2 regions of the Calderihabitans maritimus genome follow, and region 2 is predicted to be linked to the other one. Evidence: riboswitches for the same ligand, from Rfam matches in the RefSeq annotation. Region 2 holds a riboswitch; the other holds the start of a gene.

Region 1 (9,471 bases), on a different contig from region 2:
TCATGGGACCGTGGTAGATAAGATGGTACTCCGTCAACCGGCAGGGCTCAAGGTTGCTTTTGGAGAAAATCCTAAACGGGTCCATGGAGAACAGCAGAAAAAACAACCTGCTACCCGGATGGCCATTACCGCCCTGCTACGCGAACAGTTGGTTAAGGCTCAAAATTATTTAAAGAAACTCTCCCGGGAAGAAGGGGAAAGAGACCTAAGATTGGAGCCCTTGGTTCAGGTATTACGAAAAGAGATTCCCCTGCAGGCCCATGTTCACCGGGCCGATGATATAATGACAGCGTTGCGTATCGCCGGAGAGTTTCAATTGGATTTGATATTGGTACACTGTACCGAGGGACACAAGGTGGTCGAAGAACTGGCCCGTTATAATGTGCCGGTTATAGTAGGGCCCACTTTAACCAGCCGTTCCAAAGTGGAATTAAAGGAAAGGACTTTTCGGACACCTGCCCTTTTAAGTAAAGCAGGAGTAAAAGTTGCCCTCATGACCGATCACCCGGTAATCCCTGTCCAGTATCTTCCTTTATGTGCTGCTTTGGCGGTAAAAGAAGGGATGGCGGAAGAGGAAGCGCTCAAAGCTATAACCCTGTATCCGGCGCAGATATTGGGAGTTGCCCATCGGGTAGGTAGTATTGCTCCCGGTAAAGATGCTGATATTATTGTCGCCAGCGGTTCACTACTGGATCTTAAATCTCGCGTGGAAATGGTTCTGGTTAACGGTGAAGTGGTAGTGTCCTGAATCAGCAACTTTTGAAATGTTAAAATTGGGTAAAGTTTATAAAAAAATGTATAATTTTGCAGGTATTGGATAGTTTATGGCGAATATTGTAGTTAAGAAAGGTACACGGGCAGGGAGGATAGTAACATGGTTTCCTGTGATATTCTTATTGTAGATGACCAGCCGGGTATTCGTTCCTTGCTGAAAATGGTTTTCGTCGAGGAGGGATACCGGGTGGCCACGGCCACCAACGGACTGGAAGCAGTAGAAAAGACCAGTAAGCTCTTGCCCAGATTGATAATTATGGACATTAGGATGCCGGTCATGGATGGGGTAACTGCTTTAAAGAACATCAAAACGCTTTATCCCCGGATACCGGTTATTCTGATGACGGCTTATGCTGATGCCATCCAGCTGGGAAAGGCTAAAGAATTAGGTGCTGAAGGATGTATTTACAAACCTTTCGATGTAGATAACATTAGAAAGAGAGTGTTGGAGATTATGGACCATAATTCCGAAGAAGTAGGTAATTTGGCCTGAAGGCGGCAGGAATCAATGAACTTAGACAGAATTAGAATAATAACGGGAAAATTGTATTATCAAATCCACTAGGGGTGCTCTTTTGAGCTGAGAGGAACTCGAAAGTTCCAACCCTTAGAACCTGAATCTGGGTAATACCAGCGGAGGGAAGTGGATTTTTGGTTCAGAGGAAAACCCACTACCCAGTGGGTTTTTCTTTTAATTTACTTACTTGCTTTAAAATTCAATGTTGTAAAGTGAGGTGATTGTCGTGTCAACCCAAATGTTAAAGGCGCGGCGAGGAGAGATTACTCTTGAGATCAAAAAGGTTGCGGAAAAAGAAAATTTGAGTCCGGAGGTTGTAGCCCAAAGAGTAGCTGACGGTACGGTAGTTATTCCGGCCAATATTAATCACCAAAACCTGGTCCCTGGAGGTTTTGGTTTGGGTTTGCGTACCAAAGTCAACGCGAATATAGGCACCTCCACAGCGTACCCTGATATTGACCGAGAAATTGAAAAACTGAGGGCTGCTTTACAGGCAGGGGCCGATGCAATCATGGATTTGAGTACCGGGCCGGATATGGACAGCTCTCGGCGTAAGATCCTGGTGGAATCTCCTGTCCCCGTGGGGACCGTTCCTATTTATCAGGCTGCGGTAGAGGCCATGGACAGGTACGGATCCATTGTCCAGATGACTGCCGATGATCTTTTCCGGGTAATAGAAAAGCAGGCTCAAGATGGTGTAGATTTTATGACTGTACATTGCGGGGTTACCCTGGAAGTTATCAGCCGTTTGAAAGAACAGGGTAGAATAGCTGACATTGTCAGTCGTGGCGGGTCCTTTATAACCGGCTGGATGTTGCACCATGAAAGAGAAAATCCTCTTTATGAAAATTTTGACCGGCTCCTGGACATAGCCCTGCGTTATGATGTTACTCTGAGTTTAGGTGATGGTCTCCGGCCTGGCTGTTTGGCCGATGCCACCGACCGGGCCCAAGTACAAGAGCTTTTGATTTTAGGAGAACTGGTGGACAGGGCAAGGAAGGCAGGAGTGCAGGTTATGGTGGAAGGTCCCGGACATGTACCCTTGAATCAGATAGAAGCTAATATAACTTTGGCTAAACGGATTTGTCAGGGGGCACCTTTTTACGTCCTGGGGCCGGTGGTTACTGATGTTGCACCGGGTTACGATCACATCACTGCTGCCATTGGGGGAGCGATAGGGGCGGCAGCGGGGGCAGATTTCTTATGCTATGTGACGCCGGCAGAACACCTGGGTTTACCCTCCATTGATGATGTAAGGGAAGGGGTAATCGCTGCCCGAATTGCAGCCCATGCCGCCGATGTGGTCAAAGGTATTCCCGGTGCTCGGGAATGGGATGAGAAAATGGCCAGAGCGAGAAAAGAATTAAATTGGGAAGAACAAATTCGCTTAGCTATAGATCCGGAAAAAGCTCGGCGTTATCGGGAACAAAGGAACATCGGAAACGCTGAAGCCTGTTCAATGTGCGGTGATTTTTGTGCCATGAAAATAGTTGGTGAATTTTTGGGCAAGCCGGTAGAAAAGTGCTAGAGTAAGAAGCGCCCCGTATGGGAAGATTTCCAGAGCAAGGTATGCTTGAGCAGCGTGCGTTTTTCTCCGGTCATGGTTTGGGCATACTAGGAAAAAACAAGTCGGCATGAGGTGGGTTATGCTGCAGATTGTAACCGACAGTACTGAAGCCACGGTAAAATTAGGGGAAAAACTAGGCAAATGTCTTTGGAAGGGAGCGGTCATTTGCCTTATTGGGGACCTGGGTACCGGTAAGACTACCTTTGTTAAAGGATTGGCCCGGGGATTAGGTGTAGAAGAACCTGTTACCAGCCCCACTTTCACTTTGATAAATCAATACCAGGGGAAATTTGCGGTTTGTCACCTCGATGTATACCGTTTGGAAGACCCAGAGGAAATTTTTGAACTGGGATTGGAGGATTGTTTTCAGACGGAGAAGGTAATCATTATTGAGTGGGCGGAAAAAATATTAGATCTACTTACAGGAGAGTACCTGCTGGTAGAAATCCGCAGGGCCGATTCTAATGAGGAAGACAAACGTCTTCTGGTTTTTCAACCGCGGGGTAGCAGGTTTTACCAGCTTTTGGAGGAGTGGGAGAAGCAATGCGAGTACTAGGCCTAGATACGGCTACGCCGGTAGCGGGTTTGGCAGTTCTGGAAGATGGACGCCTGCTGGGGGAGCTCTTTCTAAACACCGGTAGAACTCATTCGGAAAAATTGTTACCCGCCCTTCATCAACTGTTGGATTACTGCGAATTAAAGCTGAGAGATATAGATGGTTTTGCCGTAGCCATCGGCCCTGGTTCCTTTACCGGCCTGCGTATAGGGTTGGCTACGGCTAAAGGTTTTGCTCATAGTCTGGGGAAACCTCTGGTGGGGGTACCTACTCTGGATGCACTGGCCCTGAACGCTGCGGGAGCAGGAGGGATAATCTGTCCTATTTTAAATGCCCGTAAGAACGAGGTTTATGCGGCCCTTTATGTCTCCCACAACGGTCAGGAATTGAACCGCCTAAGTCAATATATGGCTGTTTCTCCTGCCGAGCTGGTTGATCTCCTGGAGCAGTATGAGGAACCTGTGACTCTTTTGGGAGACGGGGTGGCTGTTTTGGGTACAGAATTGAGAGAGAAGTTGGGCAACAGAGCCCGCTGGATGGTGAATACCCTTAGCCTGCCCCGGGCCTCGCAGATAGCTTACCTGGGATTGGTGCGGCTTCAACAGAAGTCGGCGGAGGATATAAAAGAACTGGTACCTTTTTACATTCGGCCTTCTGAAGCGGAGGCCCGACTCATGGCCAAAGAACGGGGAGTTGAAAAGTGAAGGGAATAAAGTATTCCATAGAACCTATGCAGGTGAAGCACCTAGAGGAAGTCCTGGCCATTGAAAAAGTTTCTTTTCCTACTCCCTGGTCCCGACATGCTTTCTGGAGCGAACTTTGCCAAAATGAATTTGCCCACTACTTCGTCTGTACCGTAGAAGGAAAAGTGGCAGGCTATGCTGGCATGTGGGTCATTCTTGATGAAGCGCATGTCACGACCCTGGCGGTGGCTCCCGAATTTCGGGGCAGGAAATTGAGCCGTGCGCTTCTTGCGGAGCTTGTACGCCAGGCAACCTGTCTGGGTGCCAATTACATTACGCTGGAAGTTCGTCCCAGCAATTACCCGGCTCGAAAGTTGTACGGCAGTATGGGCTTTGAAGCGACGGGTATCCGCAAGGGGTACTACACTGACAATCAGGAAGATGCGATAATTATGACTAAAAACCTGCGTTAATTTGTTTATGTTTTTAGTTTGGCTCGTTATAAAAAATTATTTACTAGCAGATGGTAAAATTATGCAGGGAATTAAGCAGGAGACGTCGAAGATTACATGCCAACAGAGACGGTAAAGACAGGTGACATAAATGAGTAAAGAGTTCATTAATGGTATTTATCTTAATCGTAATATATTGAACTGGATGTTTGACGGGTTGGTTTTATTTGATGAGTGGGGAAAGTTACTGTTTGCCAACCAGGCTTTTTTAAAGATGACTGAATATGATGCTCAAGAATTAAAGAAGATTTCTTTTAATGACTTCTGTCTTAAACTTTTTGATAGTGAGACTAATAAAAGTCTTCAGGAAAAATGGCCTACAGAGACCACATGCTGGGTCAAAGGAAAATTGAGGACCAAAAGAAACCGCTGGTTACCGGTTAAAACAACCATACTCAATTGGCCGAACATGCTTGGGGAGTCACTGGGGAATGTTTTGTTGGCCATACCGGTTGCTGTGGAAAAGGCTTCCGACCAGTGGCAGGTTGTTTGTTACGCGATGATGAATGCATTAGAGGTTGCCGTCATAGGAGTCGACGCTCAAGGCAAAATTTTTCTGTTCAACCGCTCGGCGGAGCGACTGACCAATCGAAGTTATGAGGAAGTTTTCGGGAAGGATCATGATGAAGTTTTCAAGATCCCGGAAAAACAGCAATTTTTGCGAAAGGCCCTTGTAGAGGGGAAAGAGGTCTATAATCAAGAAATGGACTACTGCTGGTATGCGGGACGGCCGGGTAGCTTTGTTTTCAATGCCTGCCAGCTAAGGGATGGTGACGGTCAGATTATAGGAGCCGTAATGTTGATAGAGGAAACCACGGAAAAGCGCCGGTTGGAATATGAAGCGGCCCGGGCAGAGACTTTAATGGTCTTAAGCGAGGTTGCCGCGGGAGTTGCCCACGAAGTTCGCAACCCGTTGACAACGATACGCGGATTTGTTCAACTGCTCCAAGTGAAATTGGGAGAGGAAAATGAATACAGTAAATACCTGCAGCTCATTTTAGCTGAAATAGACCGGGCCAATAAAATTATCAGCGAATTTCTGGTGGCAGCCAGACCTAAAGAGGCCAAAAAACAACTGGTCGATCTTAACAAGATTGTGACGGAAACCTTGTTGCTAGTTGAAAGCCAGGCCATTCTGCAGGACGTGGAGGTTACCAAAGAGCTGAGTGATGAACTCCCGTTGCTCGAACTGGTTGAAACTCAAATAAAACAGGTATTGTTAAATCTGACTAGAAATGCCTTGCAGGCCATGCCCGATGGGGGAACGTTAAGTATAATTACCTACAGCCAGGACGACTGGGTTTGGATTAAACTAAGGGATACCGGCGTTGGTATGCCCCCGGAGCACCTGAACAAGCTTTTTAGCCCGTTTTTTACTACTAAGGAAGGAGGCTCGGGTCTGGGGCTGACCATTTCTCATCGTATCGTGAAAAACCACGGGGGAACTATCCAGGTGGAAAGTAGCCCGGGAAAAGGTACTACGGTTACGATAAAACTGCCGGTAACGAAAGGTGGCAATTGATAAAGCAAGTGAATGGTGTGTGGGTCAATATTTTTTTTAAGATTAGATTATTTGCTAAATGATGACGTTAAGCAACATGCTCAAAGTAATAATACTCAATAAAGTACTTATAAAAGTAATAGATGAAACCAGATTCGGCTCAGTGTCATATTGCAAGGCATATAATGTGGTAATTGCCGCTGTGGGCATGGCTGCTTCAACTATCATCACCTTTCCTAAGAGTGGTTCTACCGGAAGCAATAAGGTAATACCCCAGGCGATAAGCGGGGACAGAAGAAGCCGGAATACCAGAGCTAAAGAGATTTTTCCCCAATCAAAATTGACAATTTTGATTTCTGCCAATTGCATTCCTAAGACCAACATAATGGAGGGGATGGCAGCCTCAGCTACAATATTTATGGCCGCCAAAATATTCTCCGGCATGGGAAGATTGAGATATTGCCATACCAGAGCAGCAATACCGGCATGGACAATGGGCATTTTAACAACTGAGAGCAAAGCTTCTCGTACCTCCAGTTTGCCTTTGGCCGCGAAATACAATCCAAGGGTGCTCATGACGATGGTATGGAAAATCATAATCGCCACGGCATATTGAAAACCGTTGTCCCCGAAAGCAAAAAGAATTATCGGGGCCCCCAAATTACCGTTATTCATAAAAGCCGTGGCCAGAATCAACCCGTTGGTAATAGAAGCGTTATATTTTCTAATACGGGACAGCCCTTTGACCAAGAGAATCAGGATAACGGACAGGAGTATTCCGTAAATTACAATGTACAAATAAGTGCTGTCCAACCGATTTTTATAAAACGTACGAAAGATAAGTGCCGGTGTCATCAGGTAGAGGGCAGTGGTGGAAACAGATTTTATATGCAACCGCAAGGCTTTCTGGCCTATATAGCCTACAAGGAAAATTAAAAAAACAGGCATTACAACCTGAAATAGCATTGACATTTGCGAAAACTCCCTGTGAACTTAATGCTTTCATACTTACTTAAATGTATTATCGTTAATTTATAGTTAATGTCAAGAGGTTTTAGTTTTCTTAATGAGCTGCCGGCAGGGCGAGTCTTAAACAGTCATGTTCGCCGGAGCCGTCCCGTCGTTAGCTGAACTTAACCACGTGCAGGGTGGCTCTGTCAAGGCCGCCATAAAGCTAATTTTTTTTTAAATTGTTCGTCAAAAAATTTTTGCTTTTAGGAAGGAATTAAAACTAGTTCTGTTGAATACGCATAATATAATGTAATGGTAACTGAAGTTACCGTTAGTACTAATTCTCAAAAAGAGGTCAATAGGCACCATCCATCAAAAATAATATTATTTAATGACAACAGGCTATGAAGGTCTGACTAGCGGTTAAGGAAACCGGTCTGCATTCATAGCTTTTTTGCATTAAAAGCGTCCCATTACTTACTAATATTTCAATGCTGGGCAGAAGGGGAAGTATTTTAATTGGGCCACGAAGGCCTTGTCCTTGCTGAAGCGAGGAAGCCTTTCGTGGCTTTTTGCTTTAGCGGTTTGGGGCTCTGAAATCTTGGCACAGAGCTTTTAACCTCCTTGAACCGGCGCGGGATTGGCAAGCCCGCGGGCCAGTGTCCTCCTTTCTCTGACGGGGTGGGTTTGGAGAACTACCCGAGCCTGCCCCGGGAGGAAATTTTAATGAAATGAAGTTGCGGATTGACGGTTTAATTACGTGGGAATTAGTCATGGAGGTTTGGGCTTGCTGGGAATTGGCAAGCGAGTTTCCATGGTTATTTCTTTTGCGACAGAGGTGATGAGGGGAAAGTTATGAAAAAATTTTGCAGGTTATTGTTAAAAATTCAAAATTATGGAGGCGAATCTTTATGTTTGTTGGGAAAAAATTGCTCGTTATTTCGATGCTTAGTTTCCTCGTAGTATTTTGGATTGCCGGCTGCTCGGGTCCAAAGGGAGAAACGGGAAGCAGCGTTAAGGATGCAGCGGGTAAGGAACCTGCCACCTATACCATTGCCGATGCTACCGGCGACTGGGGTTTTCCTGCTCCCTATACCCACTACCAGAGGGGACCGGGTTATATCCGGATGAGTTTTATTTTTGACACCCTGGTATGGAAAGACAAAAACGGGTTTACAGGGGCATTGGCCGAAAAATGGCAGTACCTGAAAGAAGAGAATGCTTATCTATTTAACCTGCGAAAAGATGTTAAGTGGCACGACGGCAAAAAGTTTACAGCCCAAGACGTTTTGTTTACCTTTCAGTATGTAAAAAAACACCCCTATGCCTGGGTTGATACCAGTATAGTCAAAGACGTGACAGCACCTGATGATTACTCTGTAAAGGTTTATTTGGGAAAACCGTATGCTCCATTTTTGGCCAATGTTGCCGGTACCTTACCGATTCTTCCCGAACATATTTATAAAGATGTTGACAATCCCGGGAGCTGGAAAGATATTAAAGCGGCAACCGGTACCGGACCGTATAAATTGGTTGACTATAACCAAGAACATGGGACCTACCTTTATGAGGCCTATGAAGATTACTATTTGGGCAAGCCCAAAGTGGACAAAATTCGCTTTATAAAAGTAAGCGAACAAATGACGCCAGCTGCATTGCTGGATGGCACCGCCAATGCAGGTACAGTTCCTCCCGAGATGGTGGATAGATTCAAAGACCAGGGTTTCACCGTGCTTCCCTCAGGCCATGACTGGAATGCCAAACTAATGTTTAATCATACCCAGGAGCCGTTTGCCACTAAAAAGTTTAGACAGGCCATAGCATACGCAATTAACAGGGGGAAACTGGTGGAAATATCCCAGAGGGGCCATGCTTTAGCAGGAAGTCCTGGGTTACTTCCCCCTGATAATCCCTGGTATTCACCAGACATTGAAAACTATGATTATAACCCGGAAAGAAGCAGGGAACTTTTTGAAGAACTTGGATATCATTTTAAGGACGGCCTCTTGCAAAAAGATGGAAAGCCCTTAACCCTCGAATTACTAATAACGTCAAGGTTTAGCAGAGATGCCGAACTGATCAAACTGGACCTGGAAAAAGTGGGTATAAAAGTAGTTGTGAGAAGTCTGGAAGCCAAAACGGTTGACTCAAAAATTAAGGACTGGGATTTCCAAATGGCCATCAGCGGGCACGGGGGGCTGGGAGGCGACCCGGAAATCTTCAAGAAGATGGTATTAGATAACAGTTTTAACAGCGCCAGGTACCAAGAAAACGAAAGATTGACCGCGCTGCTGTTGAAACAAATAGCGGCGATGAACAACGAGGAACGCAAAGAAATGTTAGCGGAGATACAAAGGATTTATGCGGAAGAACTTCCAACCCTGACACTGTATTATCCTAACTGGTACTG
Region 2 (9,471 bases):
ATAGTAGATTCTTTTCACCCCGAGGCTCTAACCCGGTGCTTGGAAAAAGGTTCCGTTCCGGCATTTGAGTTTCTTATAAAAAGTGGTTTCTATCACCGAGACTGTGTTTCTGTTTTTCCAACTATGACCCCTACGGCATCCAGCTCGATAGCTACTGGTTTAGGGGTGGACAGGCACCGGGTTCCAGGTTTCATTTGGTTCAATTACCCGGAGCGTCGGTATATCAATTATGGAGCTACTCCAACGGCGGTGTTTAAGATTGGCCCCGCTAACGTAATTCACGAGTTGCTTTATAATCTAAATGAGAAACATTTAAGCGGCCACGTCAATACAGTATTCGAAATATTGGAAGAAAATGGAATATCGACGGCGTCCATTAATTTTTTTATTTACCGCGGACGGAAAGAACATCCAGTACATATACCGAAGTTTCTTAGAATAAGCACTTTCAATCGGGTGCGAGCTAAGAGGGTACTGGGACCGAGAGAATTGGTGATCGGCAGTCTATGCCGACCAAGGCTTTTGGCCCAAGGGATTGGAACGGAGAAGGAAGTCCTACCATGGAAAAAGTTTGGAGTTAATGACGGATATTCCGGTTGGGCTGCCAGTCAGTTGATAAGGAAGGGTAGACAGCCGGATTTCATGATCGTCTATTTTCCCGATACCGACCGGTATTCTCATGTCCATGGTCCCTTAGAAAGTGGGCCCAGTATTGAGAGAGTTGACCGGGAGTTACAACGGATACTCAATAGTTTTCGGTCGTGGGATGAAGCCATGGACAAGACTGTTTTTATAGTAGCGGGCGACCATTCCCAAACGCTTATAGGTAGGTCAAAGCATAATATGATTAACCTGCCCCGGATACTTAAAAAATATCGACTGCTGGGTATGAGGGAAAGGCAGGTGGAGGAAAGAGATCTGGCCATATGTCCCAATGAGCGTATGGCTTCGGTGGAAATTCTTCACCGTGATCCGGAATTATTGGAAGAGATAGCTTACCTCTTGGCTCGGGATGAACGAATAAGTCAAGTCATGTGGAAAAAAAGGGATGAATACATAGTAATGCAAGGAGGTTCGGGTAAGATTCTGTCTTTCCGACCGGGAGGGCCGCTACGGGATGCCTACGGCAGGCGTTGGAAGGTGGAAGGTAATTTAGACGTGATTGACGCTTCCTGCCGTGGGGAAGAAATAATTTACCGGGAGTATCCCGATGCTTTAGAACGGATACGGGCGGCTCTGGAAGTTTTCCCGGGGCGGAGAATCCTTCTCTCGGCTCTTCCGGGCTACGAGTTCAGTGGGGAAAGTGCTCCTTTGCACCCGGGAGGAGGAAGCCATGGTTCTCTTCATAAAGAAGATTCCACAGTACCGCTTATTATTGCCGGGTCTTCCGAAGACTTATCAAATCCTCGTATAGTAGATTTTGTTCCATATATCTTAAAACATTTCGGGATTAATAATAAAGTTTAACTCGTTGACTTCTGTGGAAAAAACTGATAAAATATGCGCAACAACTAAAAATACCGTAAGTCCACTAGGGGTGCCTGCAGGAGCAGGCTGAGAAAGGGGAAACCCTTACCCTTTGAACCTGACCTGGGTAATTCCAGCGTAGGGAAGTGGGTGAAGGATAGATATAGCCGCCCCTTCGCTTTTGGCGGCTTTTGTCTTATCCTATAGTGAAGGGGGGACGGAAGTTGAAAGTGACCGTGAACGGCAAGGTAGTAGAGCTGCGACAAGGGATGACCGTTCTAGAGTATTTGAGGGAGAAGAAAGTTAACCCTGACGGAGTTATTGTCGTCTATAATTCAGACGTGCTTAACCGGGAAGATTGGGATGCAACCGTTTTGAAGGAAGAAGACACAGTAGAGATTCTAACTATGATGGGAGGTGGATAACGTGACTGACGAGCTGGTAATAGGGGGCAAGAAGTTAACCAATCGCCTATTTCTGGGGACGGGAAAATTCCCTTCCAAGAAGATGATAACCGAAGCCTTGCGGAGATCCGGGGCGCAAGTAGTTACAGTAGCCCTGCGCAGGATTGATTTTGAGGCTCAGGAAGAAAACGTTTTAAATTATATACCCAAAGATTGTATCTTGATGCCTAACACTTCAGGGGCCCGAAATGCCGAGGAAGCGGTAAGAATAGCTGAAATAGCACGAGCGGCGGGCTGCGGAAATTGGGTGAAAATCGAAGTAATTTCAGATAATAAATATTTACTGCCGGATAACTATGAAACAGTTAAGGCCACGGAAATTCTTGTAAAAAAAGGATTTGTAGTTTTGCCCTACATGCACCCGGACCTTATGGTAGCTAAACGGTTACAGGAGGCCGGCGCTGCTGCGGTAATGCCTCTTGGATCTCCCATTGGAAGCAACCGGGGTCTAAAAACTAAAGAAATGATACGTATCTTAATCGAAGAAATCGATTTGCCCGTAATAGTGGATGCCGGTATTGGCAGGCCGTCCCAAGCTGCTGAAGCCATGGAGATGGGAGCTGCGGCTGTGTTGGTGAATACGGCTATTGCTACGGCTGATGACCCGCCGGCTATGGCTGAGGCGTTCAGTCTTGCGGTTCAGGCGGGAAGGAAAGCGTTTCTGGCGGGTCCGGGAAGGATTAAAGAATTTGCCGAAGCATCTTCACCGCTTACCGGCTTTCTGCGCTAGGCGGATTAAAGAACTTTTTTGGATTACGAAGGATGGGAAGAGGAAAGATGAGCTTTTATGAACTAGTCCAGAAATACAGGGAATTTCCCGTGGAAGAATTTTGGGGAAAAGTTACTGATAGCCAAGTCGAGAAGATTATAGCCCAGGACCGTTTAAATACTTTGGACTTTTTGGCTTTATTATCAGAAAAAGCCCAAAATTATCTTGAACCTATGGCCCAAAAAGCGCATAGATTAACCGTGCAGAATTTTGGTAAGGTTATTTTTCTTTATACTCCCATGTATTTATCTAATTATTGTGCCAATCAATGCGCTTACTGTGGTTTCAGTGCTCTGAACCGAATGCCCAGAAAAAAACTAAGTTTAAGTCAAGTGGAAGAAGAAGCGCGTTTGATTGCCGCTACGGGGTTGCGTCATATCTTAATTTTGACTGGTGAATCCCGGTCAAAAGCACCAATCTCATATCTTAAAGAATGTGTCAAGATCTTAAAAAAGTATTTTTCTTCCATATCTATAGAGATATATCCGTTGGAAACGGAAGAATACCGCCAGCTGGTTGATGCGGGAGTGGATGGCCTTACTATTTACCAGGAAACTTATGATGAGTTGATCTACGACCGGGTACACCTGAAGGGGCCTAAAAAGAATTACAGGTTCCGGCTTGACGCACCGGAGAGGGGTGCGCGAGCAGGAATGAGGTCTGTAAATATCGGGGCGCTGCTGGGGCTGGGTGATTGGAGAAAAGACGCTTTCTTCACCGGACTGCATGCCCATTATCTCCAAAACAAGTATCTGGATGTGGAAATCAGCGTTTCTCTACCTCGGCTGCGTAGCTATCCGGGAACAATTAAAGAATTCAAACCTTATTGCCAGGTGAACGACAAAGAATTGGTCCAGTTTATGCTGGCCCTCCGGCTTTTCCTGCCCCGGTGTGGTATTACCATATCTACCCGGGAAGCTCCTGACTTCAGGGACAACATAATTGGACTGGGAGTTACCAAGATGTCTGCCGGTTCGGTGACTGCGGTGGGCGGACGGATTAACCGCGGGAAAGAAAATAACATTCCTCAGTTCGATATCTTAGATGAACGGAGCGTTTCGGAAATTAGAGAGATGATTTTAAGCAAAGGGTATCAACCGGTGTTTAAAGACTGGCATCCTATAGAAGTCGAGGTGTCGTGATATGGCTTTGGCTGACCGAGTGAGGGAGATTTTTAATACCGATCTCTACGGTATTACCTGTGAAGAGTATGCTCGCGGCAGGAACAACGTGGAGACGGTGCAAGAGATGATCAAAGCAGGCATCCAGATAATCCAGTACAGGGAGAAAAAGAAAAAGAGTCTTTACAAATATCAGGAATGTTTGCAAATAAGAGAAATCACCAGAAGGGCAGGAGTAACTTTCATTGTTAACGATGATGTTGATATAGCTCTTTTGGTAAAAGCTGACGGGATTCACATCGGGCAAGAAGACCTGCCGGCAGATAAGGTAAGAGAGTTGGTGGGCGATGATATGATTATTGGCGTTTCCACTCATTCGCCGGAACAGGCTTGGGATGCGGTGCGAAGAGGAGCCGACTATATCGGTGTGGGACCGATTTTCCCCACTAAAACCAAGGAAGATGTGTGTGATCCTGTAGGCTTGGAGTACCTGGAATATGTGGTTGAAAACCTGAGTATTCCCTTTGTGGCTATCGGGGGTATTAAAGAACATAACATATCTCAGGTTCGGGAGAAAGGCGCCAGGTGTATAGCCATGGTTACAGAAATTGTAGGGGCCGAGGATATCCCTAAGAAGGTGGAAGCGATTCGGAAGGTTCTAGCAGCGGCAGTTTAAGTAATTTTGTGCACTTTTTTTCTCGAAAAGTGTATGAATATTTACGAAATTAACTGTCTGTTATTCAACAGCCCATCGAGAAGATGGGCTTCTTTTTTTAGAACGAAAATATATGATGTGCTGAATGCCTGAAACAGAGGTGAGGGGGGTAAATGGCTGGCGGCAGGTATGAGAGTGGCATATAGATTGCTTGAGCTAGAGTGCCGTAAGATAGGTTAGCTAATATACATGGCTTTTACGGGAGGAAAAAGTATGAGTTCAGATCGGGAATTGAAACAAAGGGCTGAAGTTATCCGTAAAGGCGGCGCACCAAAATACCATCAGAAAAATGCAGAGAAGGGAAAAATGTTTGTTAGGGATCGACTTAAATTACTGTTAGATCCCGGTTTGGAAGCGGAGGACGGGTTTTGGGCTAATTGTCTGGCTCCGGACCTCCCAGCCGATGCAGTAGTAACTGGAATTGGAAAGATCAATGGTCGTACGGTCTGTTACATGGCCAATGATTCAACCGTCAAAGCCGGTTCCTGGGGATGGAGAACGGTGGAGAAAATAATTCGTATTCAGGAGACGGCTATGAACCTGAAGGTACCTATGCTTTACTTGGTGGATTCAGCCGGAGCCCGTATTACCGACCAGGTAGAGATGTTTCCGGGAAGGCGTGGCGCAGGACGCATCTTTTATAACCAGGTGAAGATGTCCGGGATGGTTCCCCAAATCTGTCTCCTTTTTGGCCCCTCCGCTGCCGGTGGCGCTTATATTCCGGCCTTTTGCGACGTGGTTATAATGGTTGAAGGTAATGCCAGCATGTATCTGGGCTCTCCCCGGATGGCCGAGATGGTAATCGGGGAAAAAGTAACCCTGGAGGAGATGGGCGGGGCACGGATGCATTGCACAGTCAGCGGATGCGGTGATATTCTGGTGCAGAGTGAAGAAGAGGCGATCAGGGTTGCCCGTCGCTATTTGAGCTACTTTCCGCAGAACTACAAAGAGAAACCACCGATGACTGAACCGGCTCCACCCGTGTTACACGGTCCCAGCATTGAAGAAATCATACCGGAGCGGGAAAGCGTTGCTTTCGATATGTATCAAATTATTGAGCGTCTTATCGACCGGAACAGCTTCCTGGAAATTAAGAAGCTTTTTGCCCCTGAATTAATAACCGGACTGGCCCGGTTAAACGGTCGTCCCATAGGGGTGCTGGCCAACCAGCCGAAAGTGATGGGAGGGGTGCTCTTTGTAAATTCTGCCGATAAAGCAGCCAAATTTGTTAACTTATGTGATGCCTTCAATATTCCCCTCCTGTTTCTTATGGACGTACCGGGCTTTATGGTGGGTACGGAGGTGGAGCGACAGGGGATTATCCGTCACGGTGCCAAGATGATTTCGGCCATATCCGAAGCCACGGTACCCAAGATCTCGGTAGTGGTCAGGAAAGCCTACGGGGCCGGCCTGTATGCGATGTGTGGTCCGGCTTTTGAGCCTGACTGCTGTTTGGCACTACCTTCGGCGCAGATTGCGGTGATGGGTCCGGAAGCAGCTGTTAATGCCGTCTATTTCAACAAAATCGAGACTTTACCCGAGGAAGAGAGGGCTGCGTTCGTGGAGCAGAAAAGAAAAGAGTACCGGGAAGACATAGATATCTACCGGCTGGCGGCGGAGTTGGTAGTCGATCATGTTGTTGTCGGCTCTGAATTGCGAGACGAATTAATCCGTCGTTTTGAGCTATACTCCACGAAAGAAAAGACTTTCAGCGAAAGAAAACATGGGGTTACCCCGGTGTAAAGACTGCTTTAAAAGGAGGTTTCCAACTTGGAATGGGAAACAATTGAAGTGGCCCGGGAAGACCATGTTGCGATTGTATCTTTCAACCGTCCAGAGGCCTTGAATGCCTTGAGTACCCAGATGGCTAAGGACCTTATTAACGTTCTTGGTTATTTGGAAGAGAAGAAGGACGTCTGGGCTGCCGTTCTTACTGGGGGAAAGTCGCGGGCATTTTGTGTTGGCGCTGATCTAAAGGAAAGGAAAAATATGGACACAGAACAGATGAAACGCCAGAGAGCGCTGTTCGTAAAAGCTTTTAAAACGGTGATGAACTTCCCCAAGCCTTTGATTGCGGCAGTTCACGGTTATGCTCTGGGCGGAGGATTTGAATTCGCCCTGGGTTGCGATTTCATTATTGCTGACGAGACGGCAGTCTTCGGCCTGCCGGAAGTTACTTTGGCCATTATTCCAGGAGGAGGGGGGACCCAGAATCTTCCTAGGATAATTGGCAAGCACCGGGCAAAGGAGCTTATTTTCACCGGGAGGCGCATTTCCGCTCCCGAGGCTGCCGCCTGGGGGATTGTAAATCGGGTGGTGCCGGAGGGTGAGCTGGAAAAAACTTATCGAGAACTGATGAAAGAAATCACCCAAAACGGTCCCATAGCCCTCCAGCAGGCCAAACGAGCTATAAACTTCGGGGTTGAAGTGGAGCTAGATACTGGTATGGCTTTCGAAGCTGAATGCTATAATGTTTGTTTAACCACCGAGGACCGGAATGAAGGTTTACGGGCGTTTAACGAAAAGAGGAAACCGGTATATAAGGGGTGTTAAGGGAGGGATACTTATTGAATCAGATCAGGTTAAGCCAAATTGAACTGCCTCGAAAGGTGATTATCGGTGAATGTTGGGCTCGGGACGGCCTGCAAAACGAGAAAAAAATCATTCCCACGGAGCAAAAAGTTTATATGATCAATAAGTTTCAGGAATTGGGATTTAAGAAAATTGAAGTAACCAACTTTGCCCACCCTAAGTACCTTCCGCAGTTTGCCGACGCACTGGAAGTGCTAAAAAGGATCGACCGGAAGCCGGGGGTGGATTTCAGGGCTATCGTCACGAATATGCGAGGGCTGGAGCGAGCTATCGAAGCCAAAGAAATGGGATATCCGGTACAGGAGCTGGCTTTTGTCATCTCAGCCAGCGAGGCCCATAACAAGGCCAACGTTAATATGAGTCATAAAGAAAATATGGCCCTTTTGGAGAAGATGTGCGAGAAGGCTCTTGAACACGGTTTTAACATTCTGGCCTGGGTGCTTACCGCATTCGGTTGTCCCATTAAGGGCGACGTCCCAATAGAGAAAGTAGTTGAGTTTGGGAAATGGTGGAAGAGCTTGGGTGCACGGTGGATAGGTTTTGGCGATACGACCGGCATGTGTAATCCCAGGCAGGCCAGTTATTTTTACGAATACATCAAGGATGAAGGTTTCACGCCGGAAGAAATTATAGTACATTTCCATGATACCCGAGGAACCGGGATCGCCAACAACGTAGCTGCCCTCCAGGCGGGGATGATATACTTTGATACTTCAATCGGAGCTATCGGCGGACAACCGGCAACGGGGGCTCCATTGTATCACTTGGGATACGCCGGGAATACCTGTACGGAAGATTTGGTATGCATGTTCGAAGAAATGGGAGTTGATACCGGCATTGATATACAGGGCTTGATGGAAGTCGGAAGAGAAGCGGAGAGAATTGTGGGAAGACAGTTGCGCTCTAATGTGATTCGTTGCGGCCCGGTTCAGCATGAACCCCATGATTATCCGCCGCAAGAGTGAGCTGTGAGTAGCCATGCATTTGCCGCAGCAGGTGATTATTCGAGAAGTGGGACCGCGGGACGGACTCCAGTTGGAAAAAGAATTCATTCCTACTGTCCGTAAATTAGGCCTGATCCGGCGTTTGGTCGAAGCGGGAATCAGGTTTATCGAAGTAACTTCTTTTGTGAACCCGCGCTTAGTTCCCCAAATGGCGGATGCAGAGCAGGTAATGCAAGGGCTTGCCGCAGGTTCCGGCATTACCTATTCGGCTCTAATCTTGAATGAGCGGGGCATGAAACGGGCCATAGAGGCAGGGGTAAGAGAAATACAAGCAGTTATTTCCGCTTCGGAAGAGCACAACCAAAAGAACACTGGAATGTCTATTGCCGACTCATTAAGCCAAATTGAAAAAACTACTGTTTTAGGGCAGGAGAACGGTGTTACGGTTAGAGCTGCCATCGCAGTAGCCTTCGGGTGTCCCTTTTCCGGGATGGTAAGGGAGGAGCAGGTGTTTAGCTTAGTAGGGAAATTAGTAGAAATAGGGATTAGGAGTGTAACTCTGGCAGACACGGTTGGGGTGGCCAATCCCCGGCAGGTGTACGACATGATGCAGAAACTGAAAGAAAAGTACCCAGCGGTAGAGTGGTGTCTTCACTTGCACGACACGAGGGGAATGGGATTGGCCAATGTACTGGCGGGATTGCAAACGGGAGTAGTGATGTATGAAGCTTCCATAGGCGGTCTGGGAGGCTGTCCGGTAATTACCGACGCTCCCGGCAACATTGCTACGGAAGATTTGGTGTACATGCTGGAGGAGATGGGTATAGATACCGGTATAAATTTACGTGAACTGATACGGGCAGTCCGTTTCGCGGAGGAAATGGTCGGGCGGAGAGTAGGCAGCAGGTTGTCGTCGCTAGGTTGAGAATAATGTGTGAAGTTGGCAAGACTGAACAGAACTCCAGGAGGATAAATAATGCGCCGGTTATCTTCGCAAAATGAAATGCTGAGACAGATGGTTCGCCGACTGGCCGAGGAAAAGGTTAAGCCACAGGCTGCGGAAATCGATAAACAAGATATATATCCGTGGGATTGGTGGGAGTTGTTTGCAAGGCAGGGGTTGGTAGGTCTCAGTGTTCCTTCTCAGTATGGAGGAGAGGGTAACCTTATATCTTTCTGCCTGACGGTAGAGGAACTATCCCGGGTTTCGGGTACAGCCGGACTCATGATTAACTCCCAACAGTTGGCTTTAACTCCTTTGTTGCTTTTCGGCACGCGGGAACAAAAAGAAATGTTCCTGCGTCCCATGGCTAGCGGGCAGGCTATAGGAGGTTTTGCACTGACGGAACCGGAGGCTGGCTCGGATGCCGGAGCCATTCAGACCCGGGCTATAAGACGG

What was found. A riboswitch is a leader RNA that binds a small molecule or an ion and turns the genes downstream of it on or off. The one in region 2 is predicted to bind thiamine pyrophosphate.
Region 1: it holds a riboswitch for thiamine pyrophosphate, as region 2 does, so the genes downstream of both, thiC (phosphomethylpyrimidine synthase ThiC) here and thiS (sulfur carrier protein ThiS) in region 2, are expected to answer to the same signal.

Annotation. Positions count from the first base shown of each region.
Region 1 is NZ_BDGJ01000084.1:17,768-27,238, reverse strand. It holds gene KKC1_RS07455 (amidohydrolase) at 1-748, shown strand, start outside; gene KKC1_RS07450 (response regulator) at 875-1,267, shown strand; TPP riboswitch at 1,328-1,433, shown strand; gene thiC (phosphomethylpyrimidine synthase ThiC) at 1,530-2,819, shown strand; gene tsaE (tRNA (adenosine(37)-N6)-threonylcarbamoyltransferase complex ATPase subunit type 1 TsaE) at 2,938-3,414, shown strand; gene tsaB (tRNA (adenosine(37)-N6)-threonylcarbamoyltransferase complex dimerization subunit type 1 TsaB) at 3,402-4,118, shown strand; gene rimI (ribosomal protein S18-alanine N-acetyltransferase) at 4,115-4,570, shown strand; gene KKC1_RS07425 (PAS domain-containing sensor histidine kinase) at 4,701-6,131, shown strand; gene KKC1_RS07420 (AEC family transporter) at 6,186-7,082, opposite strand; gene KKC1_RS07415 (ABC transporter substrate-binding protein) at 7,973-9,471, shown strand, end outside.
Region 2 is NZ_BDGJ01000195.1:1,597-11,067, forward strand. It holds gene KKC1_RS13625 (alkaline phosphatase family protein) at 1-1,467, shown strand, start outside; TPP riboswitch at 1,524-1,629, shown strand; gene thiS (sulfur carrier protein ThiS) at 1,698-1,892, shown strand; gene KKC1_RS13635 (thiazole synthase) at 1,894-2,661, shown strand; gene thiH (2-iminoacetate synthase ThiH) at 2,709-3,842, shown strand; gene thiE (thiamine phosphate synthase) at 3,844-4,497, shown strand; gene KKC1_RS13650 (acyl-CoA carboxylase subunit beta) at 4,750-6,279, shown strand; gene KKC1_RS13655 (enoyl-CoA hydratase-related protein) at 6,307-7,089, shown strand; gene KKC1_RS13660 (hydroxymethylglutaryl-CoA lyase) at 7,104-8,093, shown strand; gene KKC1_RS13665 (hydroxymethylglutaryl-CoA lyase) at 8,107-8,997, shown strand; gene KKC1_RS13670 (acyl-CoA dehydrogenase family protein) at 9,049-9,471, shown strand, end outside.